Regions from separate parts of the Alteromonas lipotrueae genome, predicted to be linked through region 3. Evidence: predicted binding sites of a transcription regulator. Region 3 holds the regulator's gene; each other region holds the start of a gene.
The links. The regulator sigma-54, encoded in region 3, starts transcription at its own class of promoters, with help from an activator protein. The targets are predictions, from matches to a motif close to GTTGGCACGNNNNTNGNNT.
Positions count from the first base shown of each region.

Region 1: a site for sigma-54 is predicted at 2,549-2,567, ahead of xdp1 (exosortase-dependent surface protein XDP1). Genes of this name have one in related genera too.
Region 2: a site for sigma-54 is predicted at 1,599-1,617, ahead of KYS23_RS01985 (flagellar assembly protein T N-terminal domain-containing protein). Genes of this name have one in related genera too.

Region 1 is NZ_JAESDJ010000010.1:964-5,281, reverse strand. Features, by position in the region: gene prsT (XrtA/PEP-CTERM system TPR-repeat protein PrsT) at 1-1,537, opposite strand, end outside; gene xdp1 (exosortase-dependent surface protein XDP1) at 1,624-2,499, opposite strand; gene xdp1 (exosortase-dependent surface protein XDP1) at 2,697-3,578, opposite strand; gene pssA (CDP-diacylglycerol--serine O-phosphatidyltransferase) at 3,831-4,318, shown strand, end outside.
Region 2 is NZ_JAESDJ010000001.1:478,072-482,389, forward strand. Features, by position in the region: tRNA gene KYS23_RS01980 (tRNA-Arg) at 28-102, opposite strand; gene KYS23_RS01985 (flagellar assembly protein T N-terminal domain-containing protein) at 240-1,373, opposite strand; gene KYS23_RS01990 (LPP20 family lipoprotein) at 1,729-2,181, shown strand; gene flgN (flagellar export chaperone FlgN) at 2,279-2,707, opposite strand; gene flgM (flagellar biosynthesis anti-sigma factor FlgM) at 2,718-3,050, opposite strand; gene flgA (flagellar basal body P-ring formation chaperone FlgA) at 3,154-3,876, opposite strand; gene KYS23_RS02010 (chemotaxis protein CheV) at 4,085-4,318, shown strand, end outside.
Region 3 is NZ_JAESDJ010000001.1:167,737-172,054, forward strand. Features, by position in the region: gene ptsN (PTS IIA-like nitrogen regulatory protein PtsN) at 1-20, opposite strand, end outside; gene hpf (ribosome hibernation promoting factor) at 29-316, opposite strand; gene KYS23_RS00695 (RNA polymerase factor sigma-54) at 346-1,830, opposite strand; gene lptB (LPS export ABC transporter ATP-binding protein) at 1,906-2,631, opposite strand; gene lptA (lipopolysaccharide transport periplasmic protein LptA) at 2,634-3,197, opposite strand; gene lptC (LPS export ABC transporter periplasmic protein LptC) at 3,166-3,744, opposite strand; gene kdsC (3-deoxy-manno-octulosonate-8-phosphatase KdsC) at 3,741-4,307, opposite strand; gene KYS23_RS00720 (KpsF/GutQ family sugar-phosphate isomerase) at 4,307-4,318, opposite strand, start outside.

The DNA of each region.
Region 1 (4,318 bases), on a different contig from region 3:
ATGCTTTTTCAATTTTCGACTTGGCTTCTGCTAATTGCCCCTGCCGTATAAGAATCCCCGCTTGTAAATTATAAACTTCAGGATCCTCTGGGAACTTGTCTGCAAGTAGGCCAGCGCTGCGAAGTGCTTGGTCGTAACGTGAGGCTTGAAGGTTCATTAACGCGTAGGTGAAAAGATAAGAAGGGCTGTCTTTATACCTAGAAAAATTTTGTTCGAGGATCGCCAAGGCTTTATCCTGCTTACCTCTTGCCGCCATCAATCTAATTTTAAAAAGCTGTAATTTACTTTCCGAGGGGTGTCGTATTTCTAGTTGCTGCAACAACCTTTCAGCTTTAAAGGCTTTATTCTGTTTTATAAACAAATCGCCTAAAATAAGTGCCGAATCAGGATTTTCCAGCAGTACATCCTGATAACGCTCTAACAAAAGTAGGGCTTGCTTACCTTGTTGCGTAGAGAGATAAACCTGAGACAGCATCATTACAGCCTGAATGTCATCAGGTTCATTTTGTAGGTAGCTTGTGAAGTCCTTCGCTGCCTTTTCCATATTGTTATTGAAAAAGTTTGTCAGCCCGCTTATGTACAGCAGCATAGGTTGAGAGGCAATTATTTCAGGATCTAATTGACTCATAAACTCATTGAGCTGAAGTAATTGTTCATTGTCGATGGCTGTTTCGGTATTACGGCTTTGCAACCAACTATTTAACAAAATGGCGAGAGGGTCGTTGGGCGTATCTTCAATAATTTCATCGACAAATAGCTTCGCTTGGTCATAGTCTTTAGCTTGTAGATAAAGGTCAACAAGATTCCTAAGTGCAATAGGATCTTCGCGGTTAAATGATAGTGCGGTTTGCAGGTATTCAGTAGCCGCTTTGGTATTTCCCTCGCGATAGGCCAATTGGCCTTTTAAGCGCCAAGTAATGGCATTTTCTTTTTCTATATTCTCGGCGTCATTAATAAGTTTACGAGCCAATGATAAATTATCTCTTTGAAGCGCAATAGAAGCCAACCCATTAATAGCAGGAACGTAGCGAGGGGTATCAGAAAGTATTTGTGAATAATCAGTTTCGGCACACGTTAGATCATCTAGTCGTATACATGCTGTGGCGCGTATTTGCAGCCAAGCTCGGTTGCTTTCCTTGGTGAGTTTACTGGTTTGATTAAAGTTGACGATGTCTGTGTATTTATTGAGAAAGAGCCAAGTATTGCCCAAGGGCTCGGCGAGCAGGTTTATGTCTGCTCCCATCTCTATTGCTTCTACAAACTCAAGTTCTGCTGCATTTAAATATCCGTTAATGAGAAGTATTTTTCCCATTAGGATTTTGGCAGCTAAGTTCTCGGGGTCTTTTTTTAAGCTATTTTTCAGGTGAATATAGGTTTCGTTATACTTATCTGCGTTAAATGCAGTAAGTGCTTTTTCATAATCCTCCGAAGTCGTAGCATGAGCGATGCTTAAAAAACTACCTGCAAATGCCGATGCCAATATTGCCGAGGCCAATGTAGAACGCCAAATACGCGAACGTCCAGTTCCTAAATTCATTATTAAATTATCCTGCTAACTGCCATAAAAAAAGGTGGCCAAAGCCACCTTCTAAAGATACGTGTTTTTTTTCTATTTTGAAACTATTACGCAGTGCGTTTTCTACGCCATATAAGAATAGCAAAACTCATTAGCATCAAGCCAAAAACGCCAGGCTCATGAACTTCAGCAACGGGGGGCGGAGTGCCCTCAGTAAAATCAATAGAGGTAATTTTAAATCCATCATTGTACATTGAAGCACCATCTACGCTGCCAAACACAGTGTTATAGGCGCCAACTAACCAATACTTCGCTGAGTTAACTAATTCTAGCTCGCCAGTAGTATAGCTGTACGACCCAGTTTTAGTAATATTGAATGACCCTGAAACCGCACCAGTAATGATTTCAGACCAGCTGCTGGACTCGCCTTGGAGTAACCCTAGCTGGCTATCATTTAATGCAGCAATTGAAACTTGTTGGTCAGTGCCATTGTTGTTTGCCCAGCCAAAGTCAATGTTATCAAGTGTTACATCAGAATCGAAAGAGAACAATACGAAATCAAAGTCAGCGTATGCAATTCCGGCAGCTGTGTCTTCGCCATTCCAGTAGTAGTTATCAATAGAGTGGTTGGGGCTAGTTGACCCTTCACCGTCCTGATTCAAAACACCATAGCCGTAGAAGCTAGATACTTCGTAGGGCGAAGCCGTTTTCACTATTTGGTCGAAGTCTTCAGGATCTAAGCTATTACCTGTATCAGACCAACCGGTAAGCGTAATGTTTACACCACCTATAGTTACCCCAGTAGCAGAAGTTACTACAGACTCGTCAAAATCAGTCAAATCGTAATAGCCTTCAGCAAGAGAGCTGTCAACAGGGTCAGTTGTGCCGCTATATCTATCGCCTCGACTACCGCCTGCAAACGCAGGTGCGCTTAATGTTGACAAAACCACTAAGGATACTAAAGCTTTATGTAAATACTGCATGGCTATACTTCCACTTTTAAACTGAAATTTTACTATTAGTAACCAGTTAAAGCATCATTTGTGCCATATTTGTATATTTTTGTTTTTTTTGGTTTTTATTTTTGAGTCTTACGCTTTTTGGGCTAAGTAGTAAAAAAAACTGACAGGTAATACCTGTCAGTTTTGAACTAAAGTAGCGCTTTTTACGTAGGCGCCATTCAAAGCTGTTTTCTACGCCAAGCGACAAGAAATACACCTGCGAGCAATAAGCCTAACGTGGTTGGCTCACTGACTTCAGTTGAGGGGGCCGGTGGACTCTCATTTGCTACAGAAAATCCAACTGATGAAAGCTTAAAGGCATCATTTCCAATATAACCTCCGATATTTTCAAAAACGGTATTATAAGCACCGATTAACCAATACTGGGAAGTGTCTGAAATATCGAAATCTGCCCTATGTTCTACATAGTCACAATTTTCTATATCATAAGAGGCAGTTGTCAGTGCATCAGCAACGATATCGTTCCAGGTTTGACTGCCTGAGGTTAAACCTGAAATGGAATCAAGTGCGGCGACAGATACTTGGGAGTCGCTGTTGCTGTATAGCCAGGAAAAGCTTGCCCCTGTTACAGAAACAGCTTGGTCGAATGACAACAAAACGAAATCGAAGTCTGTGACGTTTCCGTTTACTTTATTTACATTATCTATCGCGTGATCGGGGCTATAGTAAGTTTCCCAATCATCATTTGTTACACCATATCCATAGTAGTCAGATATTTTTTCTAACTTCGCATCTACAACAAGGTCATCGTTTTTACCGTAGGTGTCGGACCAAGCGGAGACAGAAATGTTTACCCCGTTAACCGAAATGGTGCTATTGAGAGGATCTGTTCCTGATTGAACGCCATCATCAACGAGGTCATAGATATTCTCGCCTAACGCAGATTCGCATAAATCGTTGTTAGATGAGCTGTTATTTGAGCTGCACCCTGAGTAGTCGGAATTATGCCATTTATTAGAACCTGCTTCAGCAGTGGAAAGTGGCAATAGGGTAAAACCAATAAAGCCCGCGGTAAGTATTGATACATTAAGCAAACGCATTATAACTAGACCTTCTTTATCTATATAAAAGGTGTAGTTCGTACGATATTTAGCTCTTCTTTTTACAGGCAGAGTAGATTTCGTGAACTTCAACATGATAGATGTATGATAACTGAACAGGTGATGTGGTTAGGTATATTAGCCTATACCTAGTTATTTATATGTGCTTCAGTGGTGCGGTGAATGTTATCTATGCGCCAGCAATGAACTATGAAATAATTAACACAGTTATTTATGTATATATGAGGACTTATGTCTGAACAAAAGCGAAAAGGGATTTATCTTCTTCCCAATCTACTAACCACTGCTGGTCTATTTTCAGGCTTTTTTGCAGTAGTGTCTTCGATGACAGGAAGGTTTGAAGCAGCAGCGGTAGCTATATTTGTTGCTATGATTTTTGATGGATTAGATGGCCGCGTTGCGCGTATGACGAATACGCAAAGCGATTTCGGTGCTGAATATGACTCAATGGCTGATATGGTGTCATTTGGTATGGCGCCGGCGTTAGTGGCATACAACTGGGGCTTAACTGAGCTCGGTAAGTTCGGTTGGTTAGCTGCCTTTGTTTATGTGGCAGGTGCTGCTTTACGTTTAGCACGATTTAATACGCAGGTTGGTATTGCCGATAAACGCTTCTTCCAAGGCTTGGCTAGCCCAGCTGCAGCAGCAGTAGTTGCTGGCTTAGTCTGGGTAGGCGTTGAATATGATGCTGTAGGTACAGACTACGGAATTGTAGTGGC
Region 2 (4,318 bases), 310 kb from region 3:
ACATTCCGTGACTGCGGTTAAGATTGATGGCGTCCCCAGCTGGAATCGAACCAACATCTAAGCCTTAGGAGGGCCTTGTTTTATCCATTAAACTATGGGGACCTACAAGGCTATTATACGAACTTAATCCGCGAACGGAACCCTTTGGTTTAAAAACCTTTATCTAAGTTTTGTACCCTGCTATAAAGGGTGAGCGGTTGTTTAGTTCTTCTATGTAATTAGTAGACGCTGTAACCGAACTATCGTTTGATAACGAAATCACTCTCTTGAATATTCGCAATAATACCACTGTCTTTATGAATCAATCTTGCAGTATTGCCATAAGCATTTTCAACAACAAATGCACCGGGGTAAATATGGTACTGCAAATAGGCCTTACCGTGTCTGTCGATAATTTCGCTGGTTTGATAGACAAAAAGCTCATCACCATTTTGTATGCCATTATCGCGGCCCAATGATACTGAAATATGCGAACCGGCAACATTAAGCACTCTGCCAGTCATAGGCTGACAGGCAATAGTCTCGTTAATATCAGCGGTTAACTGCTGCATCTGCTTTTTAATTGCATTGCCGTAATCTGTCCGCCAAAAGGTTGACGAAAATTCGTCTACATCGGTAAACCGGTCAAAAGGCCAATTTGCTTCAGTTATGTAATCTTGCTGCAGCAGCAAGCCGCTATTTATACCGTCGAAAACCTTAATGCTTAGCGAAAAGTAACGGGTGGCTTTTTCTTCTTTCCAGAATGCAATCGAAGAAGGGCGTTGTCTTTCAACACTAACGTCATTAATGCTGCCGATTAAAACAAACTGTGCATTTGATTGTTGTGATAATGCGCGCACATTTTCTTCAAGCCCATTAACTCCCCATCGTGTGGTGTGTGGAGCAATGTACGCTAAATTCAAATTCTGCGCCTGCGCCGACATTTCGGTAGCCAGCTTTCTTGTGACTGCCTCGGAAAAGTTAGGGATTTTTCCTTCAACTAAATGATTGCGGTTTTCTACCATGAAGTAACTGGTGGCAATATTTTTATCATACTCAACTGCGGTACATTGTTTAGCCGCAGGAAAGATATCCGCCCTGACGCTTACGGTAACATAGTCGCTATGCCATACTTCATCAGTGAGTTCGAGATGATCCACTTCACCTGAACTACTAATGGTAATGTCTTCACTTTCAAGTAACCCATTTGTGAGCTGCTGAACACTGCTTATCGAGGCACCTGCGAATAACAATGCTTGTTTGAGGGCTTCTTCTGTGGCGTCTCTACGTGCTTTTTCTTTATTACCGTTCACGATAACTGCTTGGCCTTTGGCTTCATACCAAGCGGCATGGCTTTGCCCTGTTGACACTAAAGCAAGGCAAAACAGCGTCATAAAAAAGGCGACCTTGGCGTATCTAGCTTGATATCTTCTTTTCACAGAAGACACGCTAGTTAACGTTAGTTTAGCGAATGTTTGTATGCCAAGCACAGTCTTGTCCTTTTGTTGCAGTGCGATAAGAGGGCACTACATCAGTTAATTTAAGCCAGTATTCTTTTGTATCAGATTCTTTAATCGGTTTTTTTCGACTTTATGTCAATTTTTGCTCCAACTTATAATAAGCGAAATAGATGCCAATGTTTCAAATTTAAAATTTAGGCGTAAACATTGCTTATCCACTAATAGAAAAATTGAGAATGAGGTTTCTCTAATGGTGTTTTTTGAAAAATTGATTCGTAGCCGAGCATGGATGACGGTGGCTTTATTTGCTGCACTAACAGGTTTATCAGGATGTAGTCTATTTGTAGACAAACATGTGGAGTGGGAGACGGTTGAGCCAGACAGTTACCCTGTGCTAAGTGCCGTTGGATATGCCCCAATAATGTCGCAACGGGGTGAAAGCGAAACCGTGAAAACCTTGATGGCAATTAAAGCATCAAAACTAGAGGCTTACAGAGAACTTGCAGAGCAGGTGTACGGACAGCGTATTGAAGGTAATCAATCACTGTCTAGCCTTGTGGTGGATAATGAAACCTTGCGGGCTTCTGTAGAGGGCGTTATTAGAGGGGCTAGGGTAATAAAAAGTTACCCCGTGGGTGAAGACACCTATGCCACCGAACTTGAGCTAGATATGCATCGCGTGTACGACATTTATTTGACGACAGCGAAGCCACAAAGAATAAAAGACATCAAATACTATTAAGTATTTCGATGTATGGCTAAATAGCACCCACAAAAAAGCGCGTATTAAACGCGCTTTTTTGTGCTTTTATTGGGGCTTTCGGTAACGAGTGCATTACTTAGGCGCTAATACCTGAACCTAAACGGCCTGCATTTGGCTTACCTTTCTTATCGTAGGTTAACGACTCTTTAGCGCGAACTTCTAACATCAGATTCCGTAAGTGTGTGAGGCGAAGCTGTCCTTGCTCTACGGCTTTCTGATTGATTTGGGTTTTATACTTACAGTCTTCTAACAGACTTTTCGCATTATCCATTAACCCTTGTTCATCTGCACTAATCGTTTCGTCTGTAGTTTGGCGATATAACGCCTCGACTTTTTGGTCCGTAGATTGAATAGACTCTAGTAATTTAGACTTATCTTCTAAAAGACTCATCAAGGTTTCTGCATCTCGTGAGCTAATTAAATGTAATTCTTTTTCCAGCATCAAGCACAGGCCCTCTAAGTTAGTGACCTGTTGTGATAACGCTGAATAAAGATGACTAGTCATAGAAACCTAATTATTTTTGGCCAAAAATCTCACCCTCAAGCTTAGCTATTTTATTCGCTAACACTTCAGGGTTAACTTTGTATTCACCACTTGATATCGCTTTTTTAAGACGATCGACTTTTTCCTGATTTACAGGCGCTTCAGAACCTTTCTTCTGAACTTGATTCAACTGCTGTGCAGACTGAGTCAAGGATACTGAATCTTGTCGTGGTGCTTGAGCAACAGATGCATTGTTAGACGTCGCTTGTTGCTGTTGCGACTGCTGTGCCTGATTCTGTTGCGAAATTTTTGTATTATCAACGGGTGTTTTGGGTAACCCATTGTTTACATTGTTAATTGCCATAATATTTCTCCACTACCTTTTCGCCTCTGTACAAGTTATCGGCACAAACCTTCTTTTCTTTAGGCTTTTATACAACGAAAACGTAGTTTTTTAGCACGCTGAACTACAAGTGTACCACGACTTCTTGAGCGCTGGCGACTTCCGCTATCACGGGATTTTGGCTACTGGCATTGAGCACCTTTATGGTATCGCCAATAACACCATCTTGTTGTGCTATTCCAGATGTTTTAACCGCCATCCCACCCAATGATGCACGAATGGTAATTCTATCGCCCTTGCACACAAAGCATAGCATATTTGATTGCACAGCTTGGCCATCAACAATTCGACGTTTCATTCGAGCGCCAATCAATGCATCTACATCGGTAAATGCACTGTATCGAAGACGCTTTATATCTACGGATGCCAACGTCAGATTAGATGCAGAAAGCACAGTGCCAGGGCTAACCGCGCCAGAAGTAACCACAATTTCTTTCGTTCTTGTCACTTGGGCGCTGGTAAACAAGTACCAGTCATTATTTGTGCAACTTACCCGCACAGAAATATAAGATTGGCCCAAAGATTCATCAGATGCGTGGAATTGAAATCCCGTCGGACACTGAGGAATATTAATTCTTTCGTCTACTTCAGCAATGCTTACCGCAATATCGGTGTTTTCATCGTGTATACTAAGGGTCGACAGCAAGTATTCTTCTGCGCCCTTATTCACCACATCGTGCATCGTTTCAGCGTAACTGTAAGGCGCTAAAATAACTGCCGCCATAGTAGTGAAAAGTGGCAGACGAATTCCTGTAAGCCAAGATTTTACATTTTTTAAATTTTTCATAGTCACTTTTCGTGTTCACTTACTGAGTTATTGTCTATGCTTATAAGACAAATTAGGTTGAGACAATAACTTGCGTACGTCCGTGATTAAGTTGTACATGCAGCGAAACCGTCATTTTTCTGTCGTTTGACCTGCATACATTTAGTGATATTGTCTATTCTCTTTAGTGAAGGCAATGATCATGCCCAGTATTAAAAAGAGGTGAGATATGTCGGGAATTTTAGACTCGGTTAACCAACGAACCCAATTAGTTGGTCAAAACCGTCTTGAGTTATTGTTGTTCAGGCTTAATGGTCGTCAACGCTTTGGTATAAACGTCTTTAAAGTACGAGAAGTGCTCCAGTGTCCACCACTGACTTCAATGCCGAAGTTGAACTCGCTAGTTCGCGGAATAGCACATATTCGTGGGCAAACTATTTCTGTCATCGATTTAAGCATGGCG
Region 3 (4,318 bases):
ACTATGGCTTGAATTTCCATATTAATATTTAGTGCTTTTTCAGCTTTTCCTTATGCTTGATAACTTGCCTGTCGAGCTTGTCGATCATGCTGTCTATCGCCGCATACATGTCGGTGTTATGTGATGAAGCAAACACTTCTGCTCCGCTGAGGTGCATGGTGGCTTCGGCTTTTTGATTAAGTTTTTCGACGTTCAGGATGACATGCACATTAGATATGTGATCAAAGTGACGCTCTAGTTTGCTGAACTTAGTATCGACATAGCTACGCAAAGAATCAGTAATTTCGACATGATGACCGGTAAGGTTGATTTGCATATTTCGTCTTCCTTAAATTATCAAGGCCTTTAAATAAGGCTTTTGCGTTGGTTTGACGGCGGAATCGATAATGATTCCCGGTATTTTGCTATTGTCCGCCGGGCAACTTTGATGCCTTGTTCGGCCAACAATTGAGCAATCTTGCTATCGCTTAATGGCTTGCTGGGCGTTTCCGCAGCCACAAGCTTTTTAATTAGTGCGCGAATAGCGGTAGATGAACACTCACCACCAGATTCCGTTGCTACGTGACTAGAGAAGAAATATTTCAACTCAAATATGCCACGTGGGGTATGCATATATTTTTGCGTGGTGACACGTGAGATGGTGGATTCATGCATATCTACCATTTCTGCGACATCATTTAGCACCATTGGTTTCATCATTTCTGGGCCGTGCTCGAAAAAGCCCATTTGTTGCTGCACAATACAGTTTGCTACTTTCATCAAGGTGTCGTTCCTTGATTCAAGGCTTTTTATAAACCATTTGGCTTCTTGCATATGTGAGCGAATAAATTGCGAATCGCTGCTGTTTTTAGAGCGTCTGCTCATAGCGGCATATTGCTGATTTACGCTTAACTTTGGCAAGCTATCGGGGTTAAGTTCTACCACCCAGCGGCCATTCTTCTTGTTTACCGAAACATCAGGAATAACGTATTCCGGTTCTTTGGTAATTAATGCACTACCTGGACGAGGATTCAACGTTTGCAGTAAGCGCATGGCTTCGCGAAGTTGATCTTCTTTCAAACGGCTCTTGCGCATTAACGTACGGTAGTCTTTGCTGCTAAGTAGGTCCGAGTACTCATTGATAAGTTGTCTTGCTTCTGCAAGCCATGGCGTATCGTCTGAGAACTGGCGAAGCTGTACAAGCAAACATTCTTGCGGTGTACGCGAACCTGAACCGATAGGGTCGAACATTTGAATACGTTTGAGTACACATTCAACTTCGTCCATTTCCACCAATTCTTCTACGTCGTCAGAATTCACCGATTCTAAAATCTGTTCGATGGGGACGTTCAGGTAACCAGATTCATCGATTGAGTCGATAATGGCGGTAGCAATGGCGCGGTCGGTATCCGAAAACGGGGTTAACCGCATTTGCCATAGCAAGTGGTCTTGAATATTGTCGGTGGTTTCACCCTGAAACAGTTGGTCGTCATCATTATTTGATGGACCAGGAGCGGGAGCAGAAGAGGCCGAGTAATACTCATCCCACGTACTGTCGATTGGCAGTTCATCGGGAAGGTCGTTCTTTTCAAGCGCGTCACCTGCTTCTAACGAATCGCTAGATGCAGTAGGAGCAGCTTCTACAGAAGGGTCGTCGCCGTCCATGTTGTTTTTCTCAACAGGATGGTCATCGCCGCCTTCTTCAACTTCCAAAAGTGGGTTTGAGTCTAGTGCTTCCTGAATCTCTTGTTGCAGGTCGAGCGTAGACAACTGCAGCAGCTTGATTGCCTGCTGCAACTGCGGTGTCATGGTAAGTTGTTGACTGAACTTTAGCTGTAAAGATGGTTTCATCTACGTCTTATTTTTAAACTCTTGTTGTGAATATACCCGTGCTTAAAACTGAAAATGACAATTCGGTTACAGTAACTATAGCCTGAATTGTTCTCCTAGGTATACATCCCTTACTTTCTGATTACTTAAAACTTGTTCTGCTGTCCCTTGCGCGATGAGTTCGCCTTGGCTCACAATATACGCTTTCTCACACACATCCAGTGTTTCTCTTACGTTGTGATCGGTGATGAGGATTCCAATTCCTCTGTCACGAAGATGTTGAATGATCTTCTTTATATCATTAACCGATATAGGATCAACACCAGCAAATGGCTCATCAAGCAAAATAAATTGCGGATCAGCGGCTAATGCTCGCGCGATTTCTACCCGGCGACGTTCACCACCGGATAAACTCATACCCGTACTATTACGTATATGGTTAATATTAAATTCATCAAGTAGCGCATCGGCTTCTTGTTCTTGTTCCGCTGAACTCAACCCTTTACGGGTCTGTAAGATAGCCATGATGTTCTCAAACACCGTCAATTTTCTAAAAATTGAGGCCTCTTGCGGTAAATACCCAATTCCGCGTCGTGCACGCTCGTGCATGGGCTCATGGGTTAATTCGCTGTCATCAATACTGATTTTGCCCTTATCAAGGGGTACTAAGCCTACAATCATGTAAAAAGTTGTGGTTTTACCGGCACCATTGGGGCCGAGTAATCCAACGATTTGCCCAGTCGAAACTGATAAGCTTACATCGCGAACCACTTGACGGGCTTTATACGCCTTTGCAAGACTCTGTGCGCTCAACGTTGCCATGATTAGTTGCCGTCCGCCTTATCGCCTTCGTTATTCGATGACGCTTTACGTATTGCCTCAGGCGTAAATACCGTAGTTACTCTACCACCTTCACCGTCTTCGCCGCCTGTTGCAAGCAATTGTTCCGTGACCATGTCGAAAGTAATCTTGTCGCCTTGTACTTTGCTGGTATCTTGCTGTAGCTCTGCATTCCCTTGTAAAGAAATAGTTCGATTTACCACTTCATAGCGTATTTCGTTGGCTTTGGCGGTAACGGGGGCGCCATCTTCTAATTTTTGCGAGTAGCTGGCAGGTTTGCCGCGAGCAACAAATATCTCTCGTCCATCTCCTTCGCTGGCAATAACCTCAACTTCATCGGCATTTATCACCAAAGAACCTTGGGTAATTCGTACATCATCTTTAAACAATGAAGTTTTGTTTTTACCGTCAACAAATTGCGATTTAGAGTCAACTTTAATCGGTTTGTTGAAGTCGCTTTCAGCCGCTAAAGCCACAGTAGAGAAAAGGCTAACAGCGAGGCTGGTCGCTAATGCTTTAGTGGCTAGGCGAATAAATGGTTTGTACATGGTCTATTAACTCGTATTCCTGGGTACGCAAGTTGGCGTTAAACCCATTGCTGTTAATCACATATTGTAAGCCACGTATTTCCACGGGCTGATCAGATGTCATTTGCTTAGTGTACAGGTTTATCTCTATAAACGCTGTACGTATTGTCCTTACAAAGTCATCGACACTTTGGTTTTCAATAACGACATTATTTTCTAGCTGTATCAATTCGTTATTGTACAAAGTACCTTCTGTTGCGGTGACTTCCCACGGTGACTGTGCGTCGTCGGTATATAATGTATATCTGGGCTTTTGGAATAAAACAAAGCCCAATTGGTCGTAATGTTCCATCGATGCCGCAAATACTTTGTGATTTAATTGGCCGTCTTGATTATATAAGGTGGTCGTTAAGTTTTTTGCTTTGTACGCGGGCTTTAATGCATCCAATCCTTGGTCAGTTTGCTGGGTAGGATCTTCTTCCATCCAAATCGGAATATACATGGCGGATGCCAATATAAATAACACCGAAATACTTAAGCCTAACCGGTCAAAGCCTAATACCTTCATACGCTAGCACCTTGAATACCGTGAAGCTTATCGTTTGCTTGAAGCAGGGTGTCACATATTTCGCGTACTGCACCAAAGCCGCCTGGCAAAGTAGTGATCCAATTTGCTTGTTGTGCAACCGTAGGATGTGCGTCTTTTACTGCAATTTTTACGCTTGCGTGGGGGTACATGCCCGTATCTGGCATATCGTCACCTACCACCGCCACGTGCTCGGGTTTAAGTGATAAGCGAGCCATCAGTTCAGCAAGTGCGTCAGATTTATTTTCTTCACCCTGTACGATGTGCGCAACATTCAGCGCTTTCATTCTATTTTCGACAATGGCAGAGCGCCTGCCAGTAATGACTGCTACCTCTACCCCAGAATTCACAAGGGCTTTAACGCCGTAGCCATCGCGGGTATGAAATGCTTTTAATTCTTCGCCAGCATTACCGAGGTAAATACGGCCATCTGAAAACACGCCATCTACATCACACACTAATAAGCGAACGTGCTTCAGCGATAAATACAAAGCCTCTGACATAGCGGTATAGAGTGTATTTACGGTTGATTGGGTGTCTCTCATTATAAAACTCC